One region of the Peribacillus sp. GL_122 genome, then DNA from elsewhere that is predicted to be linked to it. Evidence: riboswitches for the same ligand, from Rfam matches in the RefSeq annotation. Region 1 holds a riboswitch; each other region holds the start of a gene.
What was found. A riboswitch is a leader RNA that binds a small molecule or an ion and turns the genes downstream of it on or off. The one in region 1 is predicted to bind lysine.

Region 1 (8,365 bases):
AGGGAATCGGCTAGATGTTGAATTTTCAGAAAGCAAGATTTCCAATATGCTTGATATTGAGAAAATACGATTCACGATTCTCCTGAACGAACGAAATCCGCTATGAATAATTTTCTATACACCGTGGGGATTTCATATTTGCCACTCCATGAAAAGGCAGTCGAGACTGCAAAGGCAATAGGAACAGTTGAAGTCAAACGGGACAAGAAAAAAAGCAGTTTTCTAAATGCTTACGAAAGTATTTAAAAAGAAGTCGATAAAGGAAGGCTTGGTTTTAAACGAAAAAAGTGCCAATTTTGACATCTTACATATTTTATCCGGAAAGTTTTTGAACAAACGAGCCTGTATCCACCTTGGATCAGGCTTTAATGTATATATAGAAAATTAATCACGAGAGATATTACGTTTATAGACTTTGAAAAAAATCATGCTTGAATCTGCGATTGTCTAGAATTCTTTTTAAAAATCACTTTCGCTTTAAAATGTGAGAACAAATAACAGCCTATAATCACAATACCACTACCAATTCCTTGTACCAACGTCATTTTTTCACCTGATAATAGAAAGGCTAAAATTGCAGTGAAAATAGGATTAAAATTCAAGAAAATACCTGATGTTGTTGTACCTAATTTTTGTACACCAATGTTCCAAAGTACCATACATGCTACAGTTGAGATAACGCCTGTATATAAAATAGATTGGATGAAAGAAGTATTTATATTAGACACTGTAAAATTAGAAAAATTAAACGGAAGAAGGACTATAAGTCCAAATATACCAGAATATAATGTAGACATCATGGGTGTAGTTGTTATCATGGCCCATTTGCTACAAACGGAATATATTCCCCAAACACATACAGCAGCCATCATATATAAATCACCTGTATTAAATCGCAATGAAAGAAATAGATCAATATTTCCTTTTGAAAGTACAAGTATTACGCCAATAAGCGAAAAAAACATAGAAAACATTTGTAGAATATTAATTCTTTCTTTTAAAAAGAAAAATGAAAAAACAGCAATTGAAATCATGTTTAATGTTGATATTAATCCAACATTAGTGGCGGATGTTTTCTCTAATGCTGCAAATTGTAAAAGATTAAATAGAACCACACCAGTAATTCCCATCAAAAATAAAGGAAGGATTGCAGTTCGAGGGGGAAATATCTTTCTTTCTTTCAACCATACAATTGGCAAAAGACAACTAATAGCAATGATCCACCTTAAACTCGTCAAAGTCATCGGAGAAGCATGACCGACAAGCGATTTTCCTACGACAAAGTTCCCGCCCCATAATAAACTTGTTAAAAGTAATAACGAAAAATAATAATACTGCATATCTTTTTGCTCCTTTTCAGCTTTCACAGTTTAAGTGAAAAAAGATCGAAGCCATTGTGCACAATGACATTTCAATTTTCATAATTAATTACTGCTAATTTTAACATTATAGGTCGTTACTTTATATATTATTTTGTATAATAGAAGAAACTTAAAATAATAATAAAAAATATTACTGATATACAGAATTAAATTAAGTTTTGCTATTGGGATGATACTGTTTTTGGAACAATTGTAAAAGGAGTGACTATAAGTGGAATCTATCGTAAGCAAGGTTCTAGATAATGTTGATATTCAAATTTTAGATTTACTACAAAAGGATGCACAATTAAGCAATACTGAGCTTGCAAAGCGTGTCAAGTTATCTCCACCAGCTATACATTCAAGGATAAAACGTTTGGAAAATGAAGGATTTATTAATGGGCAAGTAGCAATTTTAAACCAGGAGAAGCTAGGTTTTGATTTATTATGTTTTATTTTTATGAGTACGAATATACATCAAGCTGAAAAACTGGAAGTTTTGGAGAAGGCATTAGCTTCTATGTCAGAAGTATTAGAGTGCCATTGTTTAACAGGTGAGTATGATTATCTTTTAAAAGTGGCTAACAAAGATCGGAAGGAATTAGAAATATTTATTAGAAAGCTAAATAAACTAGGCATAACAAGAATTCAAACTAGCCTAGCTCTCAGAGAAATTAAATATTCAACAGTTTTACCCATATAGAAAAAAAGTCCCGTTCGTAAAAGTACACTTTTACGAACGTTTTTTGATAGAACGAGAGAGAGAAAAGTAGAAGAAGGAATAAAAAAATGAAGTCCTTAAATTTGGAAACATACAAATCCGCAGCATGGATCAAAATGAAGGACCGCAACTTCAGGCCATGAGAAAAAAGGGGTTGGATAAAAAAACTTGTCAAAAAAAATAGCCTTTGCTAAAAAAGAACATAGGCTATTTATTCATTATCAAGTTATTTGAGTAGATATAAATCCATTTTTAAGTTGAACTATAATGTTCGCTCAAAATTTTGAACGTCTTTTGATTTTGTTAAGGAGGATTATAGATTGGATAATAAGGAACGACTCTGTCTTTCAATAATTACATATCAACATCACTAGAAATACCCCGATAAAATCATTGCTATAGAAAATTTGAAATTTACAATTCCTACTTGATGCACCATATATTTTTCTTGAAAATGTAAATTCTCCTTTTGCCCTTAATCTTATAAAATCATTATATGCTCAACTAGTTTAAGCACTGAGCCGTGCATCGATTAAAAAGCAGTACACTTCTTTCGGAGTTGCACTGCTTTTTTTAATTTCTCCCGTTTATTATGATTTTTAATCAGAAAATCGGTATTGAAGACTCGCTTAATGAAACATAAAGTTTAATTACTTAACAAAATTGCTTCTGCGTTACTCGGTTGAAGAGCTATTTGTAGTGCACTTTTTTCTTCATAGTTTAAAGGGACCAATGGTAAGCGGACACCTCCAACATTTAACCCCCGCATATTTAATGCTGATTTTACCGGTGCTGGGCTTGGTGCAGCAAATAATGCCTTCATAATTGGAAGAAGGTTACGATGTGCAGTGGCAGCACCATGTACATCACCATTTTTAAAGCTATTGATCATTTCTTGCATTTCATTACCAATTATGTGTGAAGCAACCGAAACAATGCCTGTTCCACCGATGGCTAAAACCGGTAGTGTTAACCCATCATCGCCGCTGTACAATGTAAAATCGCTAGTTGTCTTGCTTATGATTTGTGCCATGGCATCTAAGTCACCACTTGCTTCTTTTACTGCCACAATATTGTTGATTTTTGAGAGGCTAACAATCGTCTCCACTGACATGTTCACAACACTTCGTCCTGGGATATTATAAAGCATTACCGGCAATGATGTTGAATGGGCAATAGCACTAAAGTGCTGAAATAATCCTTCTTGAGACGGCTTGTTATAATATGGGGTAACGAGCATGATTCCGTCGACTCCTGCTGCCTCTGCTTGTTTTGTTAAGCTGATAGAAGCCTTCGTGTTATTTGAGCCAGTTCCAGCTATGACTGGAACTCTTCCATCAACAACTTCTACAACAATTTTGAATAAATCGACTTTCTCTTCTTCAGTTAATGTAGGAGACTCTCCAGTTGTACCAGCTATTACTAATCCATCAGAACCATTAGCAATTAAATAATCTACTAAAGTTCTCGTAGCATTAAAATCAACCTCATCATTATGATTAAACGGGGTAACCATTGCGGTTAAAACTTGGCCAAAATTCATAACTTCACACCCTTTTGTATAATTTTTTAAAAAATTCAGAGGTGGTTTGGGCCATTCAGGAGTAAACGCAAAAAAGCAACAACGAGGATTCGCTGCTGCAGTAGAAACAATATTTATCAAAAAAATGTTTCCGCGCATAAGATAGCCCTCCATATAGTTTCCTATATGACAGTCCTGCATTTATTCAATAGCAGAACCAGCTTCAAGAACATGAGATTCTTTCCGCTTCGGCAAATTCCCCTTTCCACAATAGTCATAGGATCTCATTCTCCTCAAAGTGTGTACTAATGGTCTTTGCTCCTCTATCCTCACTTCAAAAAGTATGAAGTAAGAAAATATTTAATTGACTGTAATATAACAAGGAATCCTTATTATTGCAAGGCCAATTTAAAATATTTTTTAAGAATACATGGATAATCAATGAAAATGGATACGGTATAAGGGCTGGATTTTTCTTTTTTAGTATTATGTAATCTCAACATTAATAGTTTTATAAAACAAACTGTATGAAAAGTTTCACTCTTTTATAGTCAGTTTTACAATTGATATATCTTATAGATAATTAGTATTTATCTTATGAATCCTTAGAATAATGATCAAGGTGGGGAGGACAACATGATAAATATAAAACTAACAAAGGAAAGAAAAGATATGAAAATCCGTGACGTTTGGGAAGCAAGAAAACGGATCGCTTCAATGTAAGGAGGACTCCATTGCTTCAATTATACTATCATAAAAAATTGAAAAGGATGGCCATTAATGACATCAAGCTAATGTTAACAACCTATCCAAAGATAAAATTATCTTTCGTCCAATAAAAACTGATCAGAAGCAATTGCTTGCACGAGGGAAAAAAACCGGAGGAGTTCGACAGCATTGTAGCTGGCAATTTTACCAGAGAGTATGTTGCTGAAAATGGAAATAAATCCGTAGCCAACAAGATTAAACTTATTGAACTACTTGGTGCTTCCATTCCATTCAGGATTGGAACGAATACGTATAAACAGCATACGTCGTTCCAAATCCATGAGCTGGAATGATAAAATCCATTAAGATCCGTGGGATTGTTAACAAAGAAAATTGATCAGGCATTGAACTGCGAAATGGACTGTACATATTAGGCAAAAGGAGGAAAGTTGCCCAAAACGCAATTCCACCGAGAAAAGTCGTTAACAGGAAGTTTGCATTAATAACGACCAGTGTTCGCAGAAATAATGAGAGCCCCGCTTGAAGAATAAATACCTGCTTTGGCCAAAGCATTATACGGATCTAAATTCCATAATTGTGCAGTATAACAGGATGTCTGGCCTTTCATTATCCATCCGTTACCACCGGAACTAGCACAACTTGTAAATGCTCTCTTGGTCTTGCCATTAAAACTGTCAACCCAAACATTTGCATAATAATCGTAAGGAGCAGCCGAATAAAACTTTAAGTAACCCCACGCCGTATGACAATACGCACTTCCTTTTAGCTGCACATATCCAATTTTTACACCGTTTTTATAAATATATTCCGTTTCATAAGTGATTGGGCTTTTAGAAGCACAACCTGTCGAATAAGGGTTTGTATTATCGTAGGACAAGGCAAATGCTTTATTCATCGGTCCAATCGCAAAAAACAGTCCAAAGACAAGCGTTATTACCATCACAATATTTAATAATTTTTTTATAATAACCTCTCTCCTTTCCTTCTTCTCGACTTTACCATATGAAAATTGGTATTTCTATGTACTTTGGAATCATTTACCATATATATAAATATTACTATAACCCGGATAACTACGTAGTTAAGGGATAGTTCCCCATTCCCATCAAGCAATGGCAATTCATTACTACAAGCGAAAAATTATCTTAAGTTTTCCTCCAGAATCAATTTAAGTGAACGGAGGACTATTGGCCATAGGTATTTTTTGATTTATTAATATTTAAATTACACTGAACTAATATTTTATTAATAATGTAAAGTTACTATTTAAATTGGTAAACCACATAAAAATTTAAAAATGAGGAGGATATTTGTCTTTTTGCAAAATACTTACATAATTAAAGCGGCTAAACGATAAATAGGAGGAATTGATTTTGAAAGTGAAAAATAAATTTGCTGCAATGTTGACAGTTGTAACTGTAGGATTAACAACATCTTTATCAAATGTACAAGCATTCTCGGAATCTTCAAATTCAGATAATAAACGTAAACCGGAGCTCGTTTTTCCTGTAATCAGTGATGTACATATAGATGATGGATCATCTGCTGATATGAACAAGTTTAGAACAGCCATGGATCAATTAAACAAAGCTGCGCCTAAACAGGATGCTTTTGTTGTCGTTGGGGATTTAACGGACTATGGATACGCTACTGAATATGATAGGTTTTTCTCCATTTATAATGAGAAGAAACAAGGGGATGTCCAATCCATGTTTACAATGGGAAACCATGATTATTGGAATGGACTTTCAGTAGAAAAAGCACAAGATCGTTTTCTCGAGAAAACTGGAATGGATTCTCTTTACTATCATAAAAAAGTAAATGGATATGATTTTATTACGTTAAGTCCGGAAAATGGTAATACGCATGGTTTATATTCTGTTAATCAAATTAACTGGCTAGGCGAAAAGTTAGCTGCAGCAGAAAAAGAGAATCCGGACCAACCAATCTTTGTTTTTCTTCATCAACACATTAAAGACACTGTGTATGGAAGTGACTTATGGGGAACTCAGGAAAATAAAGAACTTTTATATGATACATTAAAGAAACATCCACAGGTTATTACATTTTCAGGCCATTCTCATTATCCACTTGAAGACCCTAGAACGATTCATCAAAAAGACTTTACGTCTGTTGGCACGTCTTCTGTAAGTTATTTGGAATTAGAGCCGGGCAAACTTCAAGGGTTTCATCCTGAAGGATATCGGGATATTAGTCAAGGTATGATTGTAGAAGTTTATAATAATGAAGTTGTCCTTAAAAAACGTGACTTTCATAAAGACGATTGGACAGGAAAACCATGGGTAATCAAAAATCCTTCTAAAAAAAATAACTTTAAATATACAGACGATCGAGATCAGTTACCACCGGTTTTTGCAGTTAAAGACAAGGCTTCGATTGTAAAAGAAAAATCGACACTAAAAAGTTTAAATGTTACATTTCCGCAGGCAAAAGATAACATGCTAGTACATTCTTATCACATTACAGCCAAAAACAAGGAAACAGGGGAGTTAGACGCAGACTTTACCGCATTTTCTGAATTCTATATTGATCCTGTTCCAAAGAATTTAGAGTTCCCTGTAGCTGGTCTTAAGCCAGGTACAGATTATGAAATTAAGGTACAAGCACTAGATTCATTTAACAATAGCAGTAAAAAGGTGTTACTGGCTGAAGGCCAGACAAAAGCCCTGGAAATGGTCTCAGCACTAGCTTCTCCTTCTTTAGTAACGGAAGGTGAATCGACTACACTCCAAGTGAAGATGAAAAATTTTGGAAATGGTAGTGTGAAGGGGAAAATTAAAGTTGATGCACCTGAAGGTTGGAGTTTGGAGCACAATGAACTTGATTATGAGCTTTCGGGAACTGAAGAAAAAATGTTGCCAATTAAAGCTACACCTAGTAAGGAAAGTTCCGGATCATCACAATTCACGATTACTGCTTACGAGGGCGGCCAAATAATTGGCTCCAAGAATATAAATGTATTCGTAAACATGTTGCTTGGAGAAAGTTTTGACCAATTAGAGTCTGGATTAAAGCCAGCAGTGAATGAAAACATTCCAGGTTCTATTCTCGGTTGGAGCCATGCAGCCCCTAACGGCTGGTCGGTGACAAATAGCTCAAATATGCCAGCCGGTACAATGGAGTGGCAAGGTTGGAGCTTCACAACAAAGGACTTTTGGACAAAAGCAGAAGACCAAGATCGTAACAAATTTGAGCTTGGTCAAGGTGTTATAGCTGTAGCGGATCCTGATGAATGGGATGATAACGGTTCACCATCATCAAAAGGTTTTTTTGATAGTACATTAACTTCACCTTCTGTAAAAGTTGATGGTGCAAAAGATCTGTACTTAGGATTTGCATCCCATTATAAACAAGAAGGAACGCAAACAGCTGAAGTAACTGCTGTCTTTGATAATGGGGAAAAACAACAAGTTCTCGTTTATGACAATAAAGCTGCTTCCGATAATAAAAATGGACATGTTTTGAATAAGTATGAAGTTAAATCGATTAAGGTTCCTGAAGATGCTTCTTCGATGACAGTACAATGGAGAATGCATAATGCGAAAAATAATTGGTTTTGGTCGATTGACGATATTAGATTGGATGACCAAATGATCGTTTCACCAAATGAATGAGAAGAACAGGTGAACTTTTCTTGAAATTTGTATTAGTAAAAAGCGGACTTTCCTTAAGGGTAAGTTCGCTTTTTCTTAATTTATAATGGTTTATTACTCATTTATTTCGTATCTTTGTTAGGATAATACATCAAAATAAAGGTATAGTTATTAATTTATTAATCATTGAAGTGCAGCTTTATTTAACTCTTGGATAATTTATAAACCATTCCATTATTATAAAAGGTAGGATGAAAATCTAATATTTTATCAAAAAATTAGCTAGCCGAGACCCGAGAGAAGCTTTCGTCGAGGAGGCTTGGCATACAGTAGGCAGAAATGGAGCGATTTCTGAAAACAACTGGAACGTTTTATAATTAAAAAATTGTAGACCGACATAGAATTTTTTCTATGTATT
Region 2 (8,365 bases), 920 kb from region 1:
ATATAATTAACGGCATTCGGTCCAGCGACTGAACCACCATAGATTGCAGAAAGAAGTGAGTTCGCACCAAGACGGTTACCGCCATGTTGTGAGTAATCACACTCACCTGCAGCGAATAAACCTTTGATGTTAGTCATTTGGTCATAATCCACCCAAAGTCCGCCCATAGAATAGTGAACGGCAGGGAAAATTTTCATTGGAACTTTACGAGGATCTTCACCCATGAATTTCTCGTAGATTTCAATGATTCCGCCAAGTTTTATATCAAGTAATTTAGGATCTTTATGTGATAGATCCAGGTAAACCATGTTTTCTCCATTTATGCCAAGCTTCATGTTCATACATACGTCGAAGATTTCACGAGTCGCGATATCACGAGGTACAAGATTACCATAAGCAGGGTATTTTTCTTCAAGGAAATACCAAGGTTTTCCGTCTTTATATGTCCAGATACGTCCACCTTCACCACGAGCGGATTCACTCATCAGACGAAGTTTGTCATCTCCAGGGATTGCTGTCGGGTGAATTTGAATGAACTCACCATTTGCATAATTTACACCTTGTTGATAAACGATGGAAGCTGCTGATCCTGTATTGATCATTGAGTTAGTTGATTTACCAAAAATGATTCCAGGGCCGCCGCTTGCCATGATGACTGCGTCGCCAGGGAATGATTTGATTTCCATTGAAGTCAGGTTTTGAGCTACGATACCGCGTGCTGTTTGCTCATCATCGATAACAGCTCCAAGGAATTCCCAGCCTTCATATTTCGTTACAAGGCCTTCAACTTCATAACGGCGAACCTGCTCGTCCAATGCGTAAAGTAATTGCTGACCAGTTGTTGCACCAGCGAATGCTGTACGGCTATGTTGAGTACCACCGAAACGACGGAAATCAAGAAGACCTTCCGGAGTACGGTTGAACATTACACCCATACGGTCAAACATGTGGATGATCGATGGTGCTGCTTCGCACATCGCTTTAACCGGCGGTTGGTTAGCCAAGAAATCTCCGCCATAAACTGTATCGTCGAAGTGGATGTATGGAGAATCCCCTTCACCTTTTGTATTTACTGCCCCGTTGATTCCGCCTTGGGCACAAACTGAGTGAGAGCGTTTAACAGGCACTAAAGAAAATAAATCAACCTGTTGTCCCAGCTCTGCTGCTTTGATCGTAGCCATTAATCCAGCTAGACCTCCACCAACGATAACTATTTTACCTTTACCCAATTCTGTCACTCCCTTATTTCCATTAGCCAAGCTATGTTTTTCCTAATACTTATAAATGAACTCTATCTTCTTATACGAAAGCGAAAATTGCGCTAACCCCTACATAAGAAAGAAGAACGAAAACGATCAAAGTAACGTAAGTCATGATTTTTTGCGATTTTGGTGATACTGTCAGACCCCAGCTCACTGCAAATGACCATAATCCATTAGAGAAGTGGAAAATTGTCGAAATGACCCCAACTAAATAAAATGCAATCATAAATGGATTAGAGAAAATCTCTGCCATCATGTCAAAGTCAACCTCTGCACCTAATGCTGCTTGAATTCTAGTTGACCAAACATGCCAAACAAGGAAAATCAACGTAATGATTCCGCTTAGACGTTGTAAAAAGAACATCCAATTCCGGAAAAATCCAAATCTACCCAAATTATTTTTAGCCGTAAACGCGATATAAATCCCGTAAACTGCATGATAAATCAAAGGTAAGAAAATGATGAAGATTTCCAAGAAATAACGAAACGGTATGCTTTCTAAGAAATGTGCTGCTGAATTAAATGATTCCGGTCCCTTTGTTGCCATATAGTTGGTAACTAAATGTTCCAACAAGAACAGCCCGATCGGAATAACTCCAAGTAGTGAATGAAGCCTGCGATTCCCAAACTCACGATTTTTTGCCACTAAGTGCCCCCCCTTAATTTGTGAAAAATCATGCAAAGATAATCTGGTGGCTACCTTTTATCTCCGCGTGAAAATATAGTATAGAGTCAGAAAACTCCTCTATACTCCCTTTACAATTATGTGACATGTCCATTTTACTCCTGACTTCTATGTGCGTCAAGAAAACGGATACAAGAAATCTCTTTTTCAGAATAGATTTTATTGGATTAAATTGTCTATTTTTTATCTGTCAAGTATATATTTTGGAGAAATTATTAATTAATCTATTAATATCTCGGAATAATTTCTCATTTTTTTCCAATTGTTATTTAAATAAATAAAAAACAGTATAATTTGCAAAAGAAATACGTTTATAATAGATTTACAGAAAGAGGCGATAAATTATGAAAAAAAATATTGCTGCTGCGATAGAAGAAGAGATTCATACTGAAGAAATTATAACTGAAGAATTCAAAGTTCCAGCTTTCGGGTACGAATTAATCAGAGAAGTTCTATTGAACGATATTCTCGGAAAAGACTCTAATCAAATCCTCTATTGGGCAGGTAAACAATTAGCAAGAAAATTCCCATTGAATGGCGATCAGGAAGTTATTGAATTTTTCCAAAGCGCTGGATGGGGCAATCTGGAAATCTTGAAGTATACGAAACACGAGATGGAATTATCCCTGACGGGTGAAATAATCAGCCGCCGCCTGGATTTACACCCTGATTGTCACTTCCAGCTTGAAGCCGGTTTCCTTGCCGAGCAGTTTTCACTGCAAAAAAAATTCCTCAGCGAATCAACGGAAGAAATCAAACGCCGCGCAAAAAAAGTGATATTCACCATCCAATGGGATCCCAGAGATCCAATCTAATGAGCCCTTAAAACAGACTTACCCTTTTTACCGGAAGTCTGTTTTTTATTGGACTCCTGAGACTTAAGCTAGCACATTTGCATGCTGACCAAGTTTAAATGCTTCATGAAGAGATTCAACCGCCTTCACCATTTCCTTTTCATTGACGACAGTCGAAACTTTAATTTCCGATGTGCTGACCATTTTCACCTGGATGCCTGTATTGGCCATCACTTCAAACATCTCGGCAGCCACACCGGGATTGGATACCATACCAGATCCGACGATGGACACTTTGGCCAACCCGCTCTCCGTTTCGACCCGGTCGAATCCCAATCGTTCTTTATTATTTTCCAGCACGATCAAGGCCGCTTCCGTATCTTCACTTTTTGTGGAAAAAGATAGATTGGTCGTATCCTCGGCGGTCATGCTTTGAATGATGATGTCCACATTAATCCGGTTTTTCGCAAGTGTCGTGAAGATTGTGGATAATGCACCAAGTGATTGGGGCAAACCATAAATTGTGACCCTCGTAATACTGTCTTCAAAAGCAATGCCGCGTACAATTAAGTTTTCTTCCATAGTTGCTTCCTCCTCAATGATTGTTCCTGATTCTCTCTCCATGCTTGAACGGACTTCAAGCGGAATTTGATAATTTTTTGCATATTCGACAGCCCTTGGATGAAGGACGCCCGCCCCCAGGGTGGCAAGTTCCAGCATTTCATCGTAAGAAATAGATTGGAGTTTTCGTGCGCCTTTTATGTAGCGTGGATCCGTTGTGAAAACACCCGTTACATCCGTATAAATATCGCATCTATCCGCATTCAGCGCTGCAGCGATGGCAACCGCCGTCGTATCGGAACCGCCTCGCCCCAAGGTAGTGATTTCCCCATTTACATCGTTACCCTGGAAACCGGCCACGACCACTATTTTCTTCTCTTGAAGCTGAGCTTGAATCCTTGAAGCATCGATGTTTAAAATCCGGGCATTCCCATGAACGGATTCCGTTTGCATTCCAGCCTGCCAGCCAGTATACGAAATGGCTTCATGTCCTTCTTCAATCAATGCCATCGTTAACAGGGAAATCGTTACCTGTTCCCCAGTAGTCAATAGCATATCCATTTCCCTTTTGCTCGGGGTTCCGGAAATATCACGGGCCATGGAAACCAATTGGTCCGTCGTTTTTCCCATTGCTGAAACAACGACGACTACCTCATTTCCATTCTCCGCTTCCTCGATTACCCGATTGGCAACATTTTTGATTTTTTCTACGCTACCGACGGATGTTCCGCCGAATTTTTGAACGATTAATGCCATGCTCATGCACCCTCTCTACTTTTTAGGCAATAAAAAAAGCAATGAGAAATATCTCATTGCTGTGATCACATATCTAATACTGTAAACACAGTGAGATAGCTCTCCAGGGTATAAACCCTGACAATCCGCCATTTATTAAATGTCGGACCAGGAAAACAAGGTATGAGTCTTGTCTTCCTTCGGCGTCATCCCCTTTCAAAACCTTTCATGGAAGCTCATACTTCTCCAGGTTTTTACTCTTGAATTCCGCACCTCTATCAGCACTTTTAAGTTGTCTAGTTAAAAATTCCTTTTAATCATAGCACAGTGATTTATCGGTAGCAAGATTATTCTTGTAATTTTCTAACGATTCCCTCGGCTACCCCTTTTGGCATACCAGCTTCCATGATTTCCTCGACTGTTGCCTCTTTGATTTTCTTCAATGATCCAAAATGCCTTAATAATTGCTTCCTTCGTTTTTCCCCGACTCCTGGAATATCATCAAGCTGGGAGTGAACCGCATTTTTCCCGCGTAGCTGGCGATGAAAAGTAATCGCGAACCGATGCACTTCATCCTGAATTCTTTGCAATAGGTAAAATTCCTGGCTCCGTGAATCAAGAGGTACGATTTCAAGAGGATTTCCGATCATCAATTGCGATGTCCTATGCTTTTCATCCTTAATGAGGCCTGAAAGCGGAATATCAAGGCCCAATTCATTTTCCAAAATATCCCGAACAGCTTCAACATGTCCCTTTCCGCCATCAATGATGATCAAGTCCGGAAGCGGCAGCCCTTCTTTCAATACTCGTGAATACCTTCTTCTGACCACTTCACGCATCGATTCATAATCATCAGGTCCCTGGACCGTCTTGATCTTATATTTTCGGTACTCTCTTTTTTCCGGCTTCCCATCAATGAACACGACTAAAGCGGAAACAGGGTCACTTCCCTGGATATTGGAGTTATCGAAAGCTTCAATTCGATGTGGGGTGTAGATACCCAGTTGGTTCCCGAGGTTTTCCACAGCATTGATCGTTCTTTCTTCATCCCTCTCAATCAAAGAGAATTTTTCCTGAAGGGCGATGGAGGCATTTTTATTCGCCAAATTAAGCATGTCTTTTTTCGCTCCCCTTTTGGGATGAATCGTTTTGACCCCAAGCAGCCCTTCGGCCATTTCGGCATCCACTGATTCAGGCAGCAAGATTTCCTTTGGTTTAAAATGGTTCGTAATCTCGTAAAACTGACCTAGGAATGTGAGAAGTTCCTGTTCGGGTTCATCGTAGACCGGAAAAAGTGAAACATCCCTTTCTATTAATTTACCCTGCCGGACAAAAAATACCTGAACGCACATCCAGCCTTTATCATAGGCAAAGCCAAATACATCCCTGTCGATGAAATCGGTCGTCATCATTTTTTGCTTCTCCATCGTAATATCAATGTGGGCAATCTTGTCACGGAACTCCTTGGCCCTTTCGAAATCGAGCTCTTCTGATGCCAATAGCATTTTTTCAGTCAGTTCTTTTTTTATTTCAGTATGCCCGCCGTTCAAGAACCGGTTGATATCATCCACCATTTTTTTATATTCCTGTTCCTCTACTTCATATACACACGGGGCCAGGCACTGGCCAAGATGATAGTAGAGACAAACGCGATCCGGTAAAGTATTGCATTTTCTTAGGGGATAGATGCGGTCGAGCAATTTCTTCGTTTCGTTAGCAGCAAATGCATTCGGATAAGGACCGAAATATTTCCCTTTGTCTTTTTTTACTTTTCGCGTAATGATTAGACGTGGGTGGCGTTCCGCAGTCAGCTTGATGAAAGGATACGTCTTATCATCCTTTAGCATGACATTATATTTTGGATCATGTTTTTTGATTAAGTTCAACTCTAAAATTAGAGCCTCGATATTGGAAGAGGTGACGATGTATTCGAAATCCTCAATCTCATTCACGAGCCGAAATGTTTTTCCATCATGAGATCCCGTAAAATAAGAACGGACACGATTTTTCAACACCTTCGCTTTGCCTACATATATGATCGTTCCCTGACGATCTTTCATTAAATAACAACCAGGTTGATCGGGAAGAAGGGCAAGTTTATTCTTTATTTGTTGATTCATGCTTTCAGCCTCCTGTTCTCCCATTTTTACAATCATTATATATCAAGATAGCGAAAAAAGCTTCAAGTCCGCAGACTTGAAGCTTTTTTTAGCTAACTTACTATTACGCGTGTTTTGCAATAAGTTCAGCAAGTGCTTCTTTAGGTTGGAAACCAACAACCTTATCAACCACTTCACCGTCTTTAAGGACGATTAATGTCGGGATGCTCATCACACCGAATTTTCCTGCTGTTTCTTGGTTTTCATCTACATCCACTTTTACGATTTTTGCTGTATCGCCAATTTCAGTATCAAGCTCTTGAAGAACAGGAGCGATCATTTTACAAGGTCCGCACCACGGAGCCCAAAAATCTACAAGAACAACACCTTCGCTAGTATCTGTTGTGAAAGTTTGGTCAGTTGCATTTACAATAGCCATATATATTTCCTCCTCAAATTTACTCAAATAACTAAAGACAGTATACCATTGTTGCTCGAATCGATGCTAATATTTTGCTTCAGTGGTAGGATGTCCAAAATAAGAATAAATATGCAGGCCGAAGTCCTTGCCTCTTAGCCCAAATAAAGGGGCAAGACATGTATCGGCTTATGCCAAATGTCTTGCCCCCTTATCTGTATTATCTCTATTAAGCGTTAACTTTTAGTTTTTTGAATTCTTCCGTAAGTAATGGAACGACTTCGAAAAGGTCTCCGACAATTCCATAATCAGCCACATTGAATATGTTAGCTTCTGGGTCTTTATTGATGGCAACGATAACCTTGGAGTTGGACATCCCCGCTAAATGCTGGATCGCACCGGAAATTCCGCAGGCGATATAAAGGTCAGGTGTTACGACTTTACCCGTTTGCCCGATTTGCAAAGAGTAATCGCAATAGTCCGCATCACATGCTCCGCGGGAAGCTCCTACCGCTCCGCCAAGAACTTGTGCAAGTTCCTTTAATGGTTCAAAACCATCTTCACTTTTCACGCCCCGTCCACCTGCGATGATTACTTTCGCTTCTGAAAGGTCGACCCCTTCGCTAGCTTTTCTAACAACATCTTTAATGATTGTGCGTAAATCCTTAATGTCCACACTTAATGTAGAAACATCACCAGAGCGGGACTCATCTTTCGCTAATGGTTCGATATTGTTCGGACGGATTGTCGCGAATATCACGCCATCCGTAACAATTTTCTTTTCAAATGCTTTACCAGAATATATCGGGCGGGTGAAAACGATATTTCCACCTTCTTCTTCAATGGATGTAACGTCCGAGATCAAACCTGATTCAAGCTTTCCAGCCAATTTAGGTGCAAGGTCTTTTCCTAGGGCCGTATGTCCAAAGAAAATCCCTTCTGGCTTTTCCTGCTCGATGACGGCAAGCAAGCTTTGCGCATATCCATCTGAAGTATATTGTTTCAATTGATCATTCTCTACTGCCACAACCCGGTCTGCACCATACTGGATCAATTCATTTCCGAAATTTTGAACACTGTCACCAACTAAAACACCTACGATTTCCCCGCCATCTGCAGCAAGTTTAGCCGCACCGATAGCTTCAAATGATACATTTCTTAGTGAACCGTCACGAACTTCGCCCAATACAAGAAACTTTCTAGCCATTTATAAAAACCTCCTGTGCTCTATTTTTCATTTTTGTCGGGTGTGTTGTTTAGAAAAGTAGCGTTTAAGATTAAATCACTTTTGCTTCACTTCGTAATAATTGAACAAGTTCACTAACTTGATCACTGATTTCTCCGTCCAATACTTTTCCAGCTTCTTTTTTAGCAGGAAGGTAAATTTCAATCGTTTTTGTTTTTGCCTCAACATCTTCTTCTTCCAAATCCAGGTCATCCAATTCCAATTGTTCAAGCGGTTTTTTCTTCGCTTTCATGATTCCTGGCAATGATGGATAACGCGGCTCATTTAGCCCTTGTTGAGCTGTCACCAACAATGGAAGGGATGCTTCGATCGTTTCAGAGTCCCCTTCAACATCACGGATAACGCTTACATTTCCATTTGCGATGTCAAGTTTAGTAATGGTTGTAATATAAGGAATTTCTAAAATTTCGGCAACGCGTGGTCCCACTTGACCAGAACCGCCATCGATTGCAACGTTTCCTGCAATGATTAAATCGGCATTTTTACCTTTTAAGTATTCACCTATAATTTTGGCAGTCGTGAATTGGTCGCCATTTTCTATGTCGTCTTCTATATTTATCAATAC
Region 3 (8,365 bases), 2.1 Mb from region 1:
GATCAGTAATAATATCCAGTATGTTCATCATGTACACCTCATTTTAATAAAAGGCCGGACTTCGTGTCTGATAGTATCGCTAGGCGGCCTCCATATGTTGCCTGTAAGTGTTCGGGAATGAATACTTCCTCCGTCGGACCTATTTTCATCACCTTTTTATTCAATAACATCGTCCAGTCGAAATATTCCTTCACAGTGGATAGATCATGGTGCACAACCAGAACGGTTTTGCCTTTTTCCTTCAATTCCATCAGCAATTGTATGATTGCTTTCTCTGTTGCGGCATCCACCCCTACGAACGGTTCATCCATAAAATAAATATCCGCTTCCTGTGCCAATGCACGGGCCAGGAATATCCGTTGCTGCTGTCCACCTGATAGCTGGCTGATCTGACGGTTAGCGTATTCAGCCATCCCCACCTTTTCCAGGCACTCCATCCCCTTCTGTCTTTCGGACTTACCTGGTCGCTTCAGCCATCCGAGATGACCATATCTGCCCATCATCACGACATCGAGTGCGTTGGTCGGAAAATCCCAATCCACTGACTCCCGTTGTGGTACATAGCCGATACTCTTCCTCATCGATTTATAAGTAGAACCCTTTATTGTGATTTGCCCCGATATTTTGGGGATCAATTCGAGTATCCCCTTTATCAATGTGGACTTCCCTGCTCCATTGGGACCAATGATACCGATTAAATTCCCTTCCGGCACCTCAAATGAGACATCTTCGACAACCGGCTTCTTATGATAAGCAATCGTTAAATTCTCGACCTTCAAAGCTGCTAGATTCATAGTTTCTCCCCCTTATTTCAAAGCACGGACGATTGTGTCGGTATTATGACGGACCATTCCGATATACGTTCCTTCTTCCGTCCCTTTTTGACCCATGGCATCCGAGAACAATTCACCGCCGATTTCCACCTTGTGCCCCTGCTTACCTGCTCCTTGTATGACAGCCTCGATGGCCTTCCTTGGTACACTTGACTCAATGAAAATCGCTTTAATTTTGTTCTCCACAAGATAATTCCGCATGTCCGTCACATCTTTTGATCCATATTCCGATAATGTATTGATCCCTTGGAGACCTCTTACGTCAAGTCCGTAAGACTGACCGTAGTACCCAAAAGCATCATGTGCCGTAACGAGCACCCGTTGATCTTTTGGTATTTTATTAATTTCGTCTTGAACATATTTATCAAGTTCCTCCAATTGCAGGACGTACTCTTCATAATTTTCACGAAACTCTGCTTCATGGTCCGGATCATTAGCAATCAATTCTTTCTTAACTGCCTCCGCCGCAACGATCCAAAGCTTTACATCGAACCATACGTGGGGATCATGTTCCGTTGCACTCACTTTGCGAAGTTGGTTCTCCTTGAAGTCCTCCGTTACGGCAATCGTCGGTTTATCCTTGCTCATCATTTCAAATATATCCGTCATTTTCCCTTCAAGGTGCACACCGTTATAAAAAATCATATCAGCCGAATCCAGTGTCTTAACATCACCCTGCGTCGCTTTATATAGATGGGGGTCGACTCCCGGACCCATTAAACTGGTGACCTCGACATGTTTACCGCCGATATTCTCAACCAAATCTCCAATCATTCCCGTTGTTGCAACGACATTCAACTTACCATTGCCTTTATCACTTTCGACCGTATCATTGCCGCACCCCGTTAAAATCAGCAATGCAGCAAGCACGCTCCCAATAGATTTCAGAAAACCCATCCATATTCCCTCCCTTTTTCATCTTTCTAAAATAGTTTGCCATGTGCAAAATTAAGTGTAAATTTTTTTACATTGTCGTAAAGGCTAAAAAGTTTCCCGAGCACAACTTATTTTATACTATACACAAATATACAAAAAAAGTGAAACTATTTTTTCAAACATTTCAAAAAAGGACAATGACTTTTACACACAGCAAAAAACTGTCAGGAAGCTCCACTAGGGAGCTTCCTGACAGTCAGTCATTCCGTACATGAAACTAACGCTGAAGTTATATTATATTGTGGGGTCTTAATGGTGAATATAAACTATGGGGGCTATTTCGGGACGGTGTGAAATTCACGAGTAAATGCGCGGATTTTACGAGTAAAGTGCCAAAATTCACGAGTAAATGTGTGAATTTTACGAGTAAAGTGCCAAAATTCACGAGTAAACGCGGATTTCACGCATTCCATGTGCATTGCCACTCATTTTTTCAAGGAAATTGCCAAGTAAGCAAATCCCAATTCGATTCCGCAAAGCACAAAAAGGGTGATTAAAGTTTGGAACATCATGATCTCCTCCTCCTCTAAGACTTAAAACAATCTTAAAGGATGAAACCCATACCAGAACAAGACCTTATTTGAGAAATCTTCAGCAGCCCCGCACTGTTCTCTTGCCCTGAAATGGGTTTCATACTGTACAATATAAAAAAAGAAAAAACGGTGATACCATGACAAATATTAAAGAAATAGCTCAATGTGCCGGTGTATCTGTCTCAACAGTGTCCCGTGTATTGAATGATCATCCATATGTAAGCCCCGATAAAAGAAAGAGCGTCTTAGAAGCCATCGATCGTTTGAATTATACGAGAAACATAAATGCCATTCATCTTTCAAAAGGTAAAACAAATCTTATCGGCATCATCATCCCCTTCAACAATCACCCATATTACGGGGCAATCGTTAACGGAATCACTAAACAGGCAAATGCAATTGGCTGTCATATCGTCATCTTTCAAACAAACTATGACAGAGAGAAAGAAATCGAGGCTTTTAATATGCTGCAAATGAAGCAGCTCGATGGCATTATCGTTTGTTCAAGGATTTCGGAAATGAAAATCCTTTTGGATTATCAAAAATACGGACCGATTATTTTATGTGAAGATACAGCCCAGGCTGAATTCTCATCCATCAGCATTGATCATTATGCAGCTTTCTCCTGTGCCCTTGAGTACGTGATTGCTAAAGGATATAAGAAAATCGGATACAGCCTCGGCCGTAAAAAGAGCAGAAATAGTTCCCATCGTACAAAGGCCTTTAACGATATCATGAGTAAACATCAACTGATAAACAATAAAGAATGGCTGTTTGAAGGCAGTTATCACATCAAAGACGGTGAACAATTGTTTCAGGAATGGAATTCGATGATAGATAAACCTGAAGCCATCATCATCACGAATGATGACACGGCGGCAGGCTTCATTCTTACCGCTAAGAAATCGGGTATAAGGGTCCCGGAAGATGTGGCCATTCTCGGTTTCAATAATGATAGCCTGAGTGAAATGCTCGACATCACGACCATTTCCTTACCGCTGGAATGGATTGGGAAAATGGCAGTGGACCTATTTGAGAATCCTGAAGTGGTCAAACATGTAAAACTGGACTACGCCCTTATAAAAAGGAGGACCGTTTAGTTATCACATTGCTTTATTTTGGTATATCGTCATTTAAAATCTTCCTTGCCCATCATTCATTAACTAGGAAAAAATAACCACACAAAATAATCATTGCGATATTCATGAGATTATTTTATAATTTTGATATAGTAAAGTTTACTCAATTACTAGCAATCTATTGCGATTGCATGAATTTCATGAGCACTATCGTCCGACGTCACTTACAAGCTGACGCAACGATTTTAGAAAATTGAATACTTCCTCATTTACCGATGAGTTAGAGGCTGCAGCTTATAAAAGTAAAACGGACGAGATTCTGGAAAATTCAAGACTCCGTTTGAAAGGATAAGTTGCCGAAGTTAGGGTATATTCCATGTATATTCTCGCTGGCGGTGTTACCGAACAGGAACACCACTGTCACGTTTTTTCAAAAAAGCGTGGGGAGCTATCTTCGGAAGGATAAACGGGTTTATTATAAACAGCCGTCGATCTTTTTCGACTGCTGTTTTTTTATTTTTCGTTCCCTTCCAATAAAAAGGAGTGTAACATCAATTGTCAAATTCACAATCACCATCAAGCCCTACTGAACTGAAAAGGAGCCTGAAAGCGCGTCATTTAATGATGATTTCATTAGGTGGAACGATTGGAACAGGTTTATTTTTAGCAAGTGGCGGGGCCATTCATTCAGCCGGTCCCGGCGGTGCTTTGGTGGCATACGCGGTCATCGGCATCATGGTTTATTACTTAATGACAAGTCTTGCAGAAATGGCAGCGTTCATGCCAGTGGCCGGTTCGTTCCGTGTCTATGCATCCAAATTCGTCGATCCGTCTTTCGGTTTTGCGATTGGTTGGAACTACTGGTATAACTGGGCAATCACCATTGCCGCTGAATTGGCTGCCGTTGTCTTAATTATGAAGTTCTGGTTCCCGGATAGCCCTTCATTTATCTGGAGTGCCATTGCGTTAATCACTATGTTTCTTATCAATTACATGTCAGTTAAAGGTTTCGGGGAAACAGAGTTCTGGTTTGCCATGATCAAAGTCGTGACAGTCATCATTTTCTTGATCACGGGTGTTCTGATCATTCTCGGAATCATGGGTGGGAAAGACCCAATTGGTTTTTCCAATTTCACAATGGGCGAAGGTCCCTTTAACGGAGGGTTCTTCACGATCCTGGGCGTATTCATGGCTGCCGGCTTTTCATTCCAAGGAACGGAATTGCTTGGAGTGACTGCTGGTGAAAGTGAGGATCCAGAAAAAAATATCCCAAAAGCGATCAGATCCGTTTTCTGGCGCATCATCTTATTCTATATCCTTGCCATTTTTGTAATTGGAATGATCATTCCGTTTACCGATTCACGTTTATTGAGTGAAGATGTTGCCGTAAGTCCATTCACGCTTGTATTTGAACGGGCCGGCCTTGCATTTGCTGCATCCATCATGAACGCGATCATTCTATCATCCGTACTCTCTGCCGGTAACTCTGGCATGTACGCTTCAACCCGTATGCTATGGGACTTGGCACGTGATGGGAAAGCACCGAAATTCCTAGGCAAGTTAGATAAAAGAGGAGTACCCGTGAATGCACTTATCGTGACTTCTTTAGTAGGCTGCGTTGCATTCTTAGCTTCATTTTTCGGTGATGGCGTCGTTTATATCTGGTTATTGAACGCTTCAGGCATGGCGGGATTCGTCACCTGGGTCGGGATTGCGATTGCCCATTATCGGTTCCGCAAAGCTTACGCAGCTCAAGGCCTTGATATGAATGATTTACCATTCCGGGCAAAAGGCTTCCCATTCGGGCCTATATTCGCACTTGTCCTTTGTATTATCATTATCATCGGACAAGGCTATCAAGCTTTCAGCAGCGATGGGATCGACTGGAATTCAATGTTTGTTTCCTACATTGGCTTAATTTTATTTTTCGTCCTATGGTTCGGCTATAAAATCAAGCATAAAACGAAAATCATTCCCCTAGAGGAATGTGACCTTAAATCAAAATAATACACAAAGGACCTGTTCTAAGGAGAACAGGTCCTTTTTTCATTTCAAATGATAAACACGGCATTCATATGGACGCAGAGGTTTGCTGGAGATTCCTACTTCCTCCTGATCATAATTGCCGATCAGCCTAGTGGCTGAATATGCTTGCAGTTCTTCAGGCAAAGTATAGGAGGCCTGCTCTTCTCTAAAGTTGCATAGAACCAAAAGCCTTTCTTCTTCAAACGATCTCGTGTAGGCAAATATTCGTTCATCATCCGGCCATAGCAGTTCAAAACGGCCATAAACGACTACTTCATGTTTCTTGCGTAATTGGATAAGCTTTTTATAAAAATGAAAAATGGAATTCTGATCATTATAGGCTTTTTCTGCATTAATCTCGGGGAAATTGGGATTAACCTTAATCCAAGGCGTCCCTTTCGTGAATCCTGCGTTCCGGGAGTCATTCCACTGAATCGGTGTCCTCGCATTATCCCTGCTGCGGGCGTGGATGGCTGACATCATCCGCTCTTTTGACCAGCCATGTGAATTGACGAGTTCGTCATATGAATTCAATGTTTCGATATCCCGGTAATCATCGATGCTTTCAAATGCAACATTGGTCATGCCCAGCTCTTCTCCTTGATATATATAGGGTGTCCCTTGAAGCATATGAAGGCAAGCTGCAAGCATCTTTGCGCTTTCAATACGATACTTTCCATCATTACCAAACCTTGAGACAATCCGGGGCTGATCATGGTTGTTCCAGTATAAACTGTTCCAGCCATCCCCCTCCAAACCAGTCTGCCACTTGGAAAGAATTCGCTTTAAATCGGTAAGCTTCCACTTATCATTACTCCATTTCCCTGCTGGTCCGCTCCCCAAATCCATATGTTCGAATTGAAAGACCATATGTAGCTCACCACGATCTTTACCTGTGAACAATTGCGCCTCCTCCGGTGTGACGCCTGGCATCTCCCCAACCGTAATCACGTCATGTCCAGAAAGTGTCCGTTGATTGATTTCCTGCAAAAACTCATGTATGCGCGGGCCATTCAGGAAAAAGGGGCTTCCATCGCCATGCTGTTTCTCATGATGAACGGCTCCATCTGAATAGCTTTGATCTTTCGAAAGGAAGTTGATGACATCCATCCGGAAGCCATCGACACCCTTATCCAGCCACCAAGTCATGATGCTGTAGATCTCTTCACGGAGCTTAGGGTTCTCCCAGTTTAAATCCGGTTGTTTCCTGCTGAATAAATGTAAATAATATTCATCGGTTCCCTCATCATATTCCCATGCTGAACCTTTAAAAATGGACTCCCAATTATTCGGTTCTTTTCCATTCCTGCCAGGTTTCCAAATATAATAATCACGTTTCGGATTATCTTTTGAAGATCGTGATTCCTTGAACCACGGATGTTCATCTGAAGAATGGTTGACCACCAGGTCCATCATGACCTTCATTCCACGTTCATGAACCGCCTTCAACAACCTATCGAAATCGGCCATGGTCCCGAATTCAGTCATGATTGATTTATAATCACTGATATCGTACCCATTGTCATCATTGGGAGATTGATAAACAGGGGATAACCATATCACGTTCACACCCAGCTCTTGTAAATAATCGAGTTTCATCAAGATCCCGTTTATATCCCCTATCCCATCTCCATCACTATCCATAAAACTCCTTGGATACACTTGATACACAACTGCCTCTTTCCACCATGCTTTGTCCATGCCTTTCCCCCTCTTTAGCCGCATTGATATAATCATTACACCAATACCCCTATTATAAAGGGGGAAACTTCAGAATATTCTACTTTTATTCAGCTATTCCCGTTTGAATCATTTCAATATCAAGATCCACCTCGATTGGAATATAGGGATATGCCTTCTCCCAATGCCTCTGATCGAAATTTCTTGTTTTACTTTTAGCGTGATCACCGATTGCAATCGGATCGATATGGTTCTCCTGAAACATAGTCACCATCTCATTTAATTTTTTCCCAATGACACGCTCGGCCCTGGCCTCTATTTTATTCAGGTCGACCGCTTTACCCAAGTCATAGCCTTGGACCTCCAGCAGACTCGCTTTTAATTTCACTTCAATCCTGACCTTGGGATCTTGGTTTGCATCCGAAATATGATAATGGACACGTGACTCCACGTTATTAATATCTGTAAAGTCATTTTCCTTCCATTTAATTTCATAACTCCCCATCTTAAAGTTTTCAGTAAGGACTTTAAATAAAAATCCGTCCTCATAAGGAATATATTTACCAATATAACGATCCTTTTTAAACAAGGCGATCCCTTTTACCCGTATATGATCCCCTGCCGTTTCCAATAAGGGCAAGACCGGGTCGATTCCTTTACCATGACACGCATATAAATACCTATGCAAATCTACATCAGGCAAATTAGTCCTAATATTCTGTTCGATCAGCTCTTTCACTTGAACCCCTGGAGTTTTGATCAACTTCGGCTCCATTTTAACTACATCCTCCGCTTTGCCATGAACGACCGCTAAATACAAATTCCTTCCCACCATCGGGTCACGCCTATATGTATCGACATAATCATTCAACCCCATACCTGCCAATTCTGAACCATAGAGAATGACTGTCAGTCTCCCGCCGGCAATCGGGAATGGTGTTTTTGCATTTTCCTTCTGGCGGGCTGCCTTTATATCATGGGAGATCGCTTCATATACTTCTTTACCTAGATCTGCTTCCTCCCCAGGCTTAGGAACGCTGACAACTACCGTACCTTTGATTTTTTTGTCTTCGGCATCATAACCTACGACTTCAGCAATTAAAATATCTTCTAATATTTGCTTTTCCACGCCGCAAGCCGTCATCAAGAAACCTGCCAATGTTATCAGGAGAAGTCGGATTTTCATGATTTATGCCCCCTGACTTTATAGACGATCGACTGCCATATGAATAAGAGAGGAAGATACAAATAAATGATATAAAAACCTATTTGCGAACTG

Region 2: it holds a riboswitch for lysine, as region 1 does, so the genes downstream of both, AC3ISB_RS20065 (aspartate kinase) here and dapA (4-hydroxy-tetrahydrodipicolinate synthase) in region 1, are expected to answer to the same signal.
Region 3: it holds a riboswitch for lysine, as region 1 does, so the genes downstream of both, AC3ISB_RS26000 (amino acid permease) here and dapA (4-hydroxy-tetrahydrodipicolinate synthase) in region 1, are expected to answer to the same signal.

What each region holds. Positions count from the first base shown of each region.
Region 1 is NZ_CM174415.1:3,231,466-3,239,830, reverse strand. Features, by position in the region: partial or broken gene AC3ISB_RS15530 (DNA alkylation repair protein) at 1-246, shown strand, start outside; gene AC3ISB_RS15525 (DMT family transporter) at 426-1,340, opposite strand; gene AC3ISB_RS15520 (Lrp/AsnC family transcriptional regulator) at 1,594-2,064, shown strand; gene dapA (4-hydroxy-tetrahydrodipicolinate synthase) at 2,729-3,625, opposite strand; lysine riboswitch at 3,760-3,938, opposite strand; gene AC3ISB_RS15510 (hypothetical protein) at 4,465-4,665, shown strand; gene AC3ISB_RS15505 (DUF2690 domain-containing protein) at 4,812-5,228, opposite strand; gene AC3ISB_RS15500 (metallophosphoesterase) at 5,713-7,968, shown strand.
Region 2 is NZ_CM174415.1:4,147,820-4,156,184, forward strand. Features, by position in the region: gene sdhA (succinate dehydrogenase flavoprotein subunit) at 1-1,229, opposite strand, end outside; gene AC3ISB_RS20055 (succinate dehydrogenase cytochrome b558 subunit) at 1,300-1,908, opposite strand; gene AC3ISB_RS20060 (YslB family protein) at 2,292-2,762, shown strand; gene AC3ISB_RS20065 (aspartate kinase) at 2,826-4,058, opposite strand; lysine riboswitch at 4,147-4,323, opposite strand; gene uvrC (excinuclease ABC subunit UvrC) at 4,385-6,157, opposite strand; gene trxA (thioredoxin) at 6,261-6,581, opposite strand; gene AC3ISB_RS20080 (electron transfer flavoprotein subunit alpha/FixB family protein) at 6,784-7,761, opposite strand; gene AC3ISB_RS20085 (electron transfer flavoprotein subunit beta/FixA family protein) at 7,832-8,365, opposite strand, start outside.
Region 3 is NZ_CM174415.1:5,326,607-5,334,971, forward strand. Features, by position in the region: gene AC3ISB_RS25980 (metal ABC transporter permease) at 1-31, opposite strand, end outside; gene AC3ISB_RS25985 (metal ABC transporter ATP-binding protein) at 39-794, opposite strand; gene AC3ISB_RS25990 (metal ABC transporter solute-binding protein, Zn/Mn family) at 807-1,730, opposite strand; gene AC3ISB_RS25995 (LacI family DNA-binding transcriptional regulator) at 2,440-3,402, shown strand; lysine riboswitch at 3,655-3,840, shown strand; gene AC3ISB_RS26000 (amino acid permease) at 3,937-5,388, shown strand; gene AC3ISB_RS26005 (glycoside hydrolase family 13 protein) at 5,428-7,107, opposite strand; gene AC3ISB_RS26010 (Ger(x)C family spore germination protein) at 7,193-8,272, opposite strand; gene AC3ISB_RS26015 (GerAB/ArcD/ProY family transporter) at 8,269-8,365, opposite strand, start outside.